3 regions of the Shewanella vaxholmensis genome follow, and region 2 is predicted to be linked to each of the others. Evidence: predicted binding sites of a transcription regulator. Region 2 holds the regulator's gene; each other region holds the start of a gene.
The links. Region 2 encodes sigma-54, which starts transcription at its own class of promoters, with help from an activator protein. Its sites were predicted from a motif close to GTTGGCACGNNNNTNGNNT; they were not measured.
Positions count from the first base shown of each region.

Region 1: Q4Q46_RS00445 (DUF3192 domain-containing protein) is a predicted target of sigma-54. The motif match lies at 1,838-1,856, and genes of this name have one in related genera.
Region 3: Q4Q46_RS07600 (TorF family putative porin) is a predicted target of sigma-54. The motif match lies at 2,022-2,040, and genes of this name have one in related genera.

Region 1 covers NZ_JAUOEV010000001.1:104,404-107,681, forward strand. Annotated here, with positions in the region: gene Q4Q46_RS00430 (Mpo1-like protein) at 43-348, opposite strand; gene Q4Q46_RS00435 (GNAT family N-acetyltransferase) at 332-979, opposite strand; gene Q4Q46_RS00440 (DUF2789 domain-containing protein) at 1,129-1,362, shown strand; gene Q4Q46_RS00445 (DUF3192 domain-containing protein) at 1,373-1,780, opposite strand; gene Q4Q46_RS00450 (hypothetical protein) at 1,946-2,329, shown strand; gene Q4Q46_RS00455 (Zn-ribbon-containing protein) at 2,329-3,102, shown strand; gene syd (SecY-interacting protein) at 3,258-3,278, opposite strand, start outside.
Region 2 covers NZ_JAUOEV010000012.1:119,944-123,221, forward strand. Annotated here, with positions in the region: gene rapZ (RNase adapter RapZ) at 1-406, opposite strand, end outside; gene ptsN (PTS IIA-like nitrogen regulatory protein PtsN) at 403-846, opposite strand; gene hpf (ribosome hibernation promoting factor) at 849-1,136, opposite strand; gene Q4Q46_RS12180 (RNA polymerase factor sigma-54) at 1,165-2,643, opposite strand; gene lptB (LPS export ABC transporter ATP-binding protein) at 2,751-3,278, opposite strand, start outside.
Region 3 covers NZ_JAUOEV010000006.1:78,330-81,607, reverse strand. Annotated here, with positions in the region: gene Q4Q46_RS07620 (DUF4240 domain-containing protein) at 1-35, opposite strand, end outside; gene Q4Q46_RS07615 (hypothetical protein) at 165-545, shown strand; gene Q4Q46_RS07610 (response regulator) at 629-1,426, shown strand; gene Q4Q46_RS07605 (HU family DNA-binding protein) at 1,575-1,847, shown strand; gene Q4Q46_RS07600 (TorF family putative porin) at 2,138-2,830, shown strand; gene rimK (30S ribosomal protein S6--L-glutamate ligase) at 2,931-3,278, opposite strand, start outside.

The DNA.
Region 1 (3,278 bases), on a different contig from region 2:
GATCTCTCACACGGGCATGGGCATCTCACTCGGACGGCTTTTTTAACGCTTAAAAAAGCCGCTGATCATCTGAGCAAACATCACCCAATCAGCCATCAAACTGTAAAAGGGATACTGAAATGTCGCAGGTCGATTCTTCTCGAATACTAAGTGTCCCACCCACGCAAAACCGTAGCCAACGACCGGAATAAACCAACATAGCCACCAGGCTTGTGAAACCAAGGCAATGCCAATCAGCAGCAGGACTAAGCTACTGCCAACAAAGTGTAATTGCCGGCAAATCGGGTGCTGGTGTTGGGATAAATAGAAAGGATAGAAATCGGCGAACCGTTTATAAGAGTGAGTCATCTTGTTGAACCGAATAGAATAATAACTGACCATGGACACTGCCGATATTGAGCTCGCCTAAAGAGACAAAGTCATGCTGGGTAAATAACTGCAGATGGCTCTCTTGAGCGACAAACACACCAATGCCATCCAAATCCGGCTGCTCATCACACCAACTCACTACCGCTTGCACTAACTTATGTCCGAGTCCTTTGTGCTGCTCGTTCGGTGCAAGGGCGATAAACTGCAAAATACCGCAGTGCTTACTGGGTAAGAGTTCGACAATACTGGACTCTTTTTTCATCAACGCTTGGGTCGATTGCCAGCCAGTACCTAACAACATCTTTAAGCGCCAATGCCAGTAACGCCCTTCTCCCAAAGGCACTTCTTGCGTTACCACACAGGCTAAACCAACCAGTCTTTCATGGTCGAACAAACCTATGAGTGCTTGTTTTTGTTGCCATAACGTATTGAGTTCTTCGCGGATCGCGGCGCGCAGTTTTTGCTCGTAAGCGGCTTTATCTGAGGTAAAAAGTGAATCGACAAAAAAAGGGTCATCATGATAAGCGTTGTAGAGGATAGAGGCGGCAATGCGTAAGTCTTCCGCGGTCAAATAGACTGCACGGCAGTCTTCCAAGGTTTCATTGTCCATTATTAGTATTCCTTGACTTAGCTCACACTTTTTATGAGTAACAATTAATTTACCAAGGAAACGGAAAAGTGCAAATTTTAATCATAGATTGCATTTTTCAATCAGGCGCTTACTCTAAACGAAGGCACTATACTGAAAAGGAAATAATGATGGATACAACTCCAGTAGACCTAAGCCACTTATTCGAGCAACTCGGTTTAGACAGTAGCGATGAAGCCATAGCGCAATTTATTGCAACCCATGACATCGACCATCACATCCATCTAAGCCAAGCGCCCTTTTGGACCCCAGCTCAAAAGAGCTTTATCATCGAAGGCCTAGAAGCTGATGCCCTCTGGACTGAGCCCATTGATCAACTAGATACTCAGCTACGTAAGCTATAAAACTCGCGGGTTAAATTTTACTGTAAGCCGTTTCACCCCAACCCACTAAGGCATTGTTGCTCAGCACGATAGGTGTGCATTCATCCTTAGTGGTTTTTCCATCGCCATTATTGCGCTGGGTACGATAAAACAACACTAAGACTTCTTTATTCGATTCACCTTGTTGAGCACTTTGTTGAATGTAGGCTTCACTAAAATCAGCGGTGCCCATTAAGATCATCACTTGGTCTTTGGGCATCCCTAAACTCAGTTTGGTTAAGTTAGTGCGGTTTTTATCTTGCACTTTCTCCCATGATTCGCTGCTATCCCAACCCGATTCGCCATCACCGACATTGACCACACAGCCGCTAAGACCTAAGCTTGCAAGCCCTAAAAAAGTGATGGCGATAAGTTTGTTATTCAATTTATGGTTAATCATGTGACATCCTGTGTGATTATTATTTTTTGCTTGAAAAAGCGATTTAGGCAGGACAATAAGCAAAATAGATGCCAAATGACAACGCACTGTTTTTAAATGAAAAAACTTACGTGGTCTTTTAAGATTAGTTTAAATCATTCAACAAATTAAGGAATTTTGCTAATTATGAGTCCACTTGACCAAGTATTAGCGGCTGCACGTTCGCTCGAAGCCTGCGGTAAAGTACCGAGCCTTGCCTTAATAAAAACCCGTTTAGGTAGCAGCCTACCTTTACCGATATTGATCCAAGGCTTGCAGCAATTTAAATCTATGCCTAAGGCGGATCGCGAGCGTTTAGCCGAGTTACAAGCCATCAGCCCGACAATCGAAGCCGCTGCAACTAACGATACCTTGACGCTTGCGCTGCTTGCCGATCGCCTGCAGATACAACAGGCATATTTTGAACGTCATGCTGAGCAGCAAAAAGCAGAAATCATGCAATTGAAAAACGAACTGCTTGAACTAAAACAACGCATCAACTTATTAGAATCCCAAGGAAAAACCGCTTAATGTTTGTCACTGAACTGCGTTTTGAATGCTTCGCCGACACCACTATCTCTGCCGCCGAAAAAGCCATTAATCAGCTCCTTGAAGCCTATCGAGCTAATGGCCAAATCTTAGGGCGAGAATTTGCGGTCGCCTTTAATGACGGTGAGTTTAGAGTGCGTTTACTGATGCCAGAGAAAAGCAGTTTAGCGCATAAATATCACAGCCCTTGGGTCAAAAAAGCATTAGCAGAGTTAACCGACGCTAAGCTACTCGCGCCGCGGGAAAAGTTTATCGGTCAGGACATTAATTCTGAGGTCAGCAATACCGACACACCGAGCTGGCAACTGCTGTATACCAGCTTTGTACACATGTGCTCGCCCCTGCGCAGCGGCGATAATCTACTGCCGATTCCCTTATATCGACTTCCAGCAACCTTTAATGGCGATCACAAACGCATTATCCGTTGGCAGAGCGAATGGCAAGCCTGTGACGAGTTACAAATGGCGGCGGCCACCAAAGCAGAATTTGCCGCACTTGAGGAATTATCGAGTCCAGACAGTGATTTATTTCGCAGAGGTTGGGATTTGCGCGGCCGTATCGAATATCTCACTAAAATTCCGACCTATTACTACTTATACCGCGTCGGCGGCCAAGATTTGGCCTCCGAAATGGCGCGACCTTGCCCACGTTGTGGCAGTCATGATTGGAAACTCGATGAACCTTTATTGGATATGTTCCACTTTCGCTGCGAGCCTTGCCGCATAGTATCGAATCTGTCTTGGGATCATCAGTAACATCATCTTATCTCGCTGTAGACCTCAACCTAAGATAAGCCACGCTTAGGTTGAATGTTCCGCTCAAACTAAGTGTTGTTGAGCGTTAACACTCTGACTAAACGTGGTTGAAGGCTAAGAGCTCGCAGCAAGATAAAGAGCCCAGCTCCCACCAACTAGCGTTTACCAAAGAGGTT
Region 2 (3,278 bases):
TATCTATGTAGTGATCGACCAGTTTTGACATAGGCTCGAGCAGCTTCCCTTCCAGTTTTATCGCTTCTTGCAAAGAGACTTGGCTCTTCGACAAAGGGTGCAAACGGCGGGTTTCGCTGTAACGCTTGAGCAGAATTTTATCGCTGGAATTGAGGAAGAAGCTGGTTAACTCAGTATCAGGAGGCAGGCTCGCGAGTTGCTTCACTAAGACCTTGTCCTGCTCAGGCATGTTACGCACGTCGACACTGATGGCGACGAGATCGTTACTGCCTTTGAGTTGCTCAAGCAAAGTGCCGATTAAGGGCAAGGGAAGGTTATCGACACAATAATAGCCGAGATCTTCGAGTACCCTTAGGGCGACAGATTTGCCTGAGCCTGAGCGGCCCGACACTATGACCAGTTTCATCCAGTGATTACCTGATAGAGTTCCGTTTCATCATGCGTCTTGCGTAATTGCTTTAATATTTGCTTGTCGCTCAGCTTTTCGGCCATGCAAGACAAGGTACTTAAGTGCTGCTGACATTGGTCTGCAGGCACCAGTAGTGCAAATAAAATATCAACAGGTTGCTTATCGATAGCATCGAATGCTATCGGCTCTTCACACTTAATGAGTATGGCAATGGGCTGATCTATATCGGCTAGTCGACCATGTGGAATGGCGATGCCGTTACCTATACCTGTGCTCCCCATCTTTTCGCGCGCCACTAGGCTTTCGAATATCTCTTGAGATGAGAGGGTCGGGTACTGGGCAGCGACTAAGTCGCTGATGAGTTCCAGTACCTTTTTCTTGCTGCCCGGAGTGGCGCAGGTAGTGCACTCCGGCCGCAGTATGGTACAAAGTTCCATTATTAGTGTTTTGTTAACTTCTCTTTGTGTTTAATAACCTGACGATCAAGCTTGTCAATCAGGGCGTCTATAGCGGCATACATGTCAGCATGCTCTGAAGTAGCAAAAACTTCACCACCGATAAGATTTATTCTCGCTTCGGCGATCTGTTGCATTTTCTCGACATTGAGCACAACGTGCACATTATTGATCTGTTCGAAATGGCGTTCAAGTTTTGAAAACTTTTCTTCTACATATGCGCGTAACGATTCGGTAATTTCGACATGGTGTCCACTCAGGTTTATTTGCATAGAAACGTCCTCCGATATCCACTGTAGGTTATAAACTTTTACGCTGATTAGAAGGCGGAATGAGCATAGCCTCTCGGTACTTCGCAATGGTTCTGCGGGCTACGTTGATCCCTTGTTCTGCCAGAAGTTGCGCCATCTTACTGTCGCTCAATGGTTTTTTCTGGTTTTCCGCGGCAACCAGTTTCTTAATGAAGGCCCTGATTGCTGTGGATGAGCACTCCCCACCATCGTCAGTACCGACGTGGCTAGAGAAGAAGTATTTTAGTTCAAAAAGTCCCTTAGGGGTATGCATGTATTTCTGTGTCGTCACCCGTGAGATGGTCGACTCATGCATTTCTACCGCTTCGGCAATATCGTTAAGCACCATAGGTTTCATGGCTTCTTCACCGTATTCAAAGAAACCTTGCTGATATTGCACTATGCAATTCGCAACTTTAAGTAAAGTGTCGTTACGGCTTTCTAGGCTTTTGATAAACCATTTAGCCTCTTGCAGATGGCCACGAATAAATTGGCTATCGGCTTGGTTTTTAGTACTGCGCGCCATCGATGCATAGTGTTGATTTACATTGATTTTTGGCATGCAGTCTGGGTTAAGTTCAACCACCCAGCGGCCATTCTTCTTCGACACAGACACATCTGGGATGACGTATTCGTCATCGTTGGGCGTAATCAATAAACCTGGGCGGGGATTGAGGGTTTGGATAAGCGCGATGCCGTCCCTTAACTCATCCTCTTTTAATTTAGTCTTACGCATCAACAATCTAAAATCGCGGGCGGCGATCAGATCTAAATGATCTTTGATCAACATGCGGGCATTTTCTAGATGGGGAGTGTCAGCGGCGAAATGCGACAGTTGGATCAGCAGGCACTCGCTTAAATCGCGGGCGGCCACACCAATGGGATCAAAATGTTGAATGCGCTTGAGTACGGCTTCGACTTCGTCGAGTTCGACCTCAGGATTACCCATAGCTTCGAGGATTTCATCAGTGCTTTGGGTGAGATAGCCTTGATCGTCGATGGCATCAATAATGGCGGTAGCAATGGCTAAATCGGTTTCAGAAAACGGCGTGAGGTTTTTTTGCCATTCTAAGTGCTCATACAGGCCTTCACTGGTCTCACCTTGGAAGGGCATATCATCTTCACGACTGCCACCGGGGCCAGAATTAGGGGAGGCGGTGAACACTTCATCCCAGGTGGTGTCCATGGGGAGTTCGTCGGGCATGGACTCTTTCGTGAGCGACTCTGCCGTGTCTATGGTGGAGCTGTCTTTTTCTGGCGGCAGGGTGCTAGATTCACTGAAATCCGTATCGGATAGCGTTTGGTTTACAGGGGCTTTAGTGGCGTCGAATTGATCCTCTTCCAGCTCGAGAAGGGGATTAGAATCTAAGGCTTGCTGGATCTCTTGCTGCAGTTCTAATGACGACAGTTGCAACAGACGTATGGCCTGTTGTAATTGTGGCGTCATGGTTAACTGTTGACCCAGTTTGAGCTGGAGTGACGCTTTCATGTTACCGCTGATCCCTACGTTATTATTGTTGGATGAGGTCGCTTGTTATCATCTTGAGTGGAGCACAATGCTGGCACAAATTGCCTTCATTGGCTCCGCTTGATTAACTATAGCCTGAATTGTTCACCTAAGTACACAGCCCTAACTTGCTGATTGTCTAAGATCTCTGCAGGTGTTCCTTCGGCAATCAGGTTTCCGTGACTCACAATATAGGCATGTTCACACACATCTAATGTCTCGCGAACATTATGGTCGGTGATCAACACGCCAAGGCCACGACTTTTGAGCTGTTCGATAATCTTTTTGATGTCGATAACTGAAATAGGATCGACACCCGCAAAGGGTTCATCGAGCAAAATGAACTTAGGATTTGCTGCTAACGCCCGCGCAATTTCGACACGGCGACGTTCACCGCCCGACAATGACATGCCTTGGCTGTCACGGATGTGGGTGATGTGGAATTCTTCGAGCAGATGCTCGAGTTGTTCTTCCCTTTGCTCTTTCTTCAATTCTTTGCGCGTTTGCAGTACGGCCATGATGTTGTCATGGACTGTCAGCTTACGGAAGATACTGGCTTCCTGCGGCAAGTAACCTATGCCTTTGCGGGCGCGCAGGTGCATAGGATCTGCGGTTAA
Region 3 (3,278 bases), on a different contig from region 2:
CGCGTGACTAAACCCCAAAACTCAACTTCTGTCATAAACTTCACCTATATAGAGCCTTTAGCAAAAAAGGCATATTCTACACGATATTAAGGTTATGCTGGACTCGGATTAGGGCATTTCCTACACTTGCTCATCTTCTTCGCTACCTGTCTACACATACATCTATGCCTAAACGTCTTATGCTACTGATCTCTTTATATTGCCTCTTCAGCATTGCCGCACTTTTACGGGCTGTGACAACGCAATCCTTTGATGTATTTACCCTGGGCGTACTCCCCGTGCTCGTTGGCATAATGATGCGCACGCCGTGGTCGAGCTTAGTATTGAAGATTTATATCGGCATGCAAACCTTAGGATTTTCTGCCCTAGGTATCACAGCGATTATTGCCTATCGTATTACCCCTGAAGATGTAAAAGTGATTGTTTCTGGTCACAATATTCCTATGTTGCCGCTGACGATAAGCATTATTGTCATTTTACTCCTGCAATATTGGATCGCATTTTCTAAGGTCACGAGTCATTATTTGACCCGTCAAACGCAGTAATGGACATTTGTTGCTAAGCTGTTACTAATAGCGTAGTTTAGCGACCCAATAAAATACTTGCGACTCTTAACTTGAAGTAGACTATGAGCCATTTATCGCCCAGTGAACTTTCCATTCTTTTGGTAGAACCTTCAGATATCCAGCGTCGAATTATTATTCAACGCTTACAACAGGAAGGTATTCTCAGCATTCAAACCGCAGAAAATATTGAAGCGGCTAAAGATATTATTGCTCGCCACAAACCCGATCTTATCGCCAGCGCGATGCATTTTGATGATGGCACCGCCATCGAACTCTTAGGCTACTTAAGGGCTAGCGCTGACTGCAAAGATATTCAATTTATGCTGGTCTCGAGCGAGTGTCGCCGTGAGCAACTTGAGATATTCCGCCAATCGGGTGTGGTCGCTATCCTGCCTAAGCCCTTCAGTGCCGAGCATTTAGCCACAGCCTTAAATGCCACTATCGATCTGCTCAGCCACGATGAACTCGACCTCAGTAATTTCGATGTGCAGGATGTGCGCGTATTAGTGGTCGATGATAGCCGCATGGCAAGAAACGTTATTAAACGCACTATCGGTAACCTAGGGATGAAACTGATTACCGAGGCCGAAGATGGCGCACAGGCCATAGAGTTGATGAAAAACAATATGTTTGACTTAGTGATCACTGACTACAATATGCCAAGCGTAGATGGCCTTGCGCTGACTCAATATATCCGTAATGAAAGCCAACAATCACATATTCCCATCTTGATGGTGTCTTCCGAAGCCAACGATACCCATCTCAGCAATGTATCCCAAGCGGGTGTGAATGCCTTATGCGACAAGCCCTTTGAACCCAAATTGGTAAAAAAATTACTCTATCAACTTTTAGAAGAATAAAACTTAAGTCACGAACTGAGCAAATATTCTGCGCTTTACCGAACATCCTGCGGCACCTTAGACGCAAAAGACTTTCCAAGCGCTAAACCTTATGGCATGTTAGGCACGCTTATTTCAAATAAATCTACGGAAAGAAGAGACAATAAAAATGAACAAAACTGAACTTATCGCCAAAATTGCAGAAAATGCCGATCTAACGAAAGTAGAAGCCGCACGCGCATTGAAGTCTTTTGAAGCAGCCATTACCGAATCAATGAAAAATGGTGACAAAATCTCCATCGTAGGCTTCGGTTCGTTTGAAACTGCGACTCGTGCAGCTCGCACCGGCCGTAACCCACAAACAGGTAAAGAAATTCAAATCGCTGAAGCGACTGTACCTAAGTTTAAAGCGGGTAAGACCCTACGCGACAGCGTAAACTAAGCTAGAAAATTCAAAAAAACGCCTCCATTGTGAGGCGTTTTTTTTGCCCTATCCCAGTGAAACGCTGAATATTTTTTGCACAACAAGAGTGCGCCTCTGCCCCATAAACTGGCAAATAAAAACATTTTATTAACACTTGATGTTCTAATATCTTGTTTTACATAGAATTGTAATAGTGGCATGTGATTAGCAAATCCCTTCTTAGAAAAAAACCAAGATGCACTAATGACCACTACTTACTTAAGTGTGCCACTGGTGAATCGATAAATAAGTCAATCGAGGGGATGAGCATGAAGAAATCACTGTACAGCGTTTTGGCCTTATCGACGGGAATGTTACTGGCTGGCAATGCCTTTGCAGCCGTATCAGGCAACATTGGTGGTACCTCTAATTACCTATGGCGCGGCGCGACTCAAACTAAAGATGCGGTCGCAATCCAAGGTGGGATTGACTATAGCCATGATTCTGGCTTCTATGCAGGCACTTGGGCATCGAATGTAGATTTTGGTGACGATACGAGCTACGAACTGGATCTCTACGCGGGTTATGGCGGCAGTATTACCGAAGACATCAGCTACGACTTTGGCTACCTCTACTACGCCTATCCAGACGCTCCTGGCAGCATTGATTTTGGTGAACTCCATGCTGCAGTGACTTGGAAGTGGCTTGAACTGGGTTACTCCCATGTCATCAATGCAGATGACGATGTCGCCGCCGATCCGTTAGATAATAAAGATCTTAGCTATCTTGCCGCGACTGTCTCTGTGCCTCTCACTGAAAAGCTCAGCTTATCAGTACACTATGGCTACTCAAGCGGTGATGTTGTGCAATCTTGGTTTGGCGAAGATAACTATGCCGACTATAACGTCACACTCAGCGCAGATACCAGCATGGGCACAGTGTCGTTTATGATTTCTGATACCGATCTCACCGATGATGATGCCAAACTGGTACTCGGCTATTCCTACAGCTTTGATCTCTAAGGTCTAACATTTAGGGTCTTACGTCTAAGTGCTAACCTCTAAGCCATAAGCATAAAAAACGCCACTTTAAATGGTGGCGTTGTTTTAGCGCAATCATCCATTAGGCAATGATGGGCCTGTTGGTTTTACGGGCTGCGACCATTTTCTCGATATATTCAACAATGGGCTCAGTCACTGAAATCCCTGTGGTTTGCTCAATGCCCTCAATGCCGGGAGCCGAATTCACCTCAAGGATCAGAGGGCCACGGTTAGAACGTAAAATATCCACCCCAGCAACCACCAATCCCATCGCTTTCACCGCCGCAATCGCCATCTTACGTTCCACTGCAGTGATTTTAACCACCTCACCACAGCCACCCAAATGCAGATTGGAGCGAAAATCACCCTCGGGTCCTTGTCGCTTCATAGAGGCGATGACCTTGTCACCGACAACAAAACAACGAATATC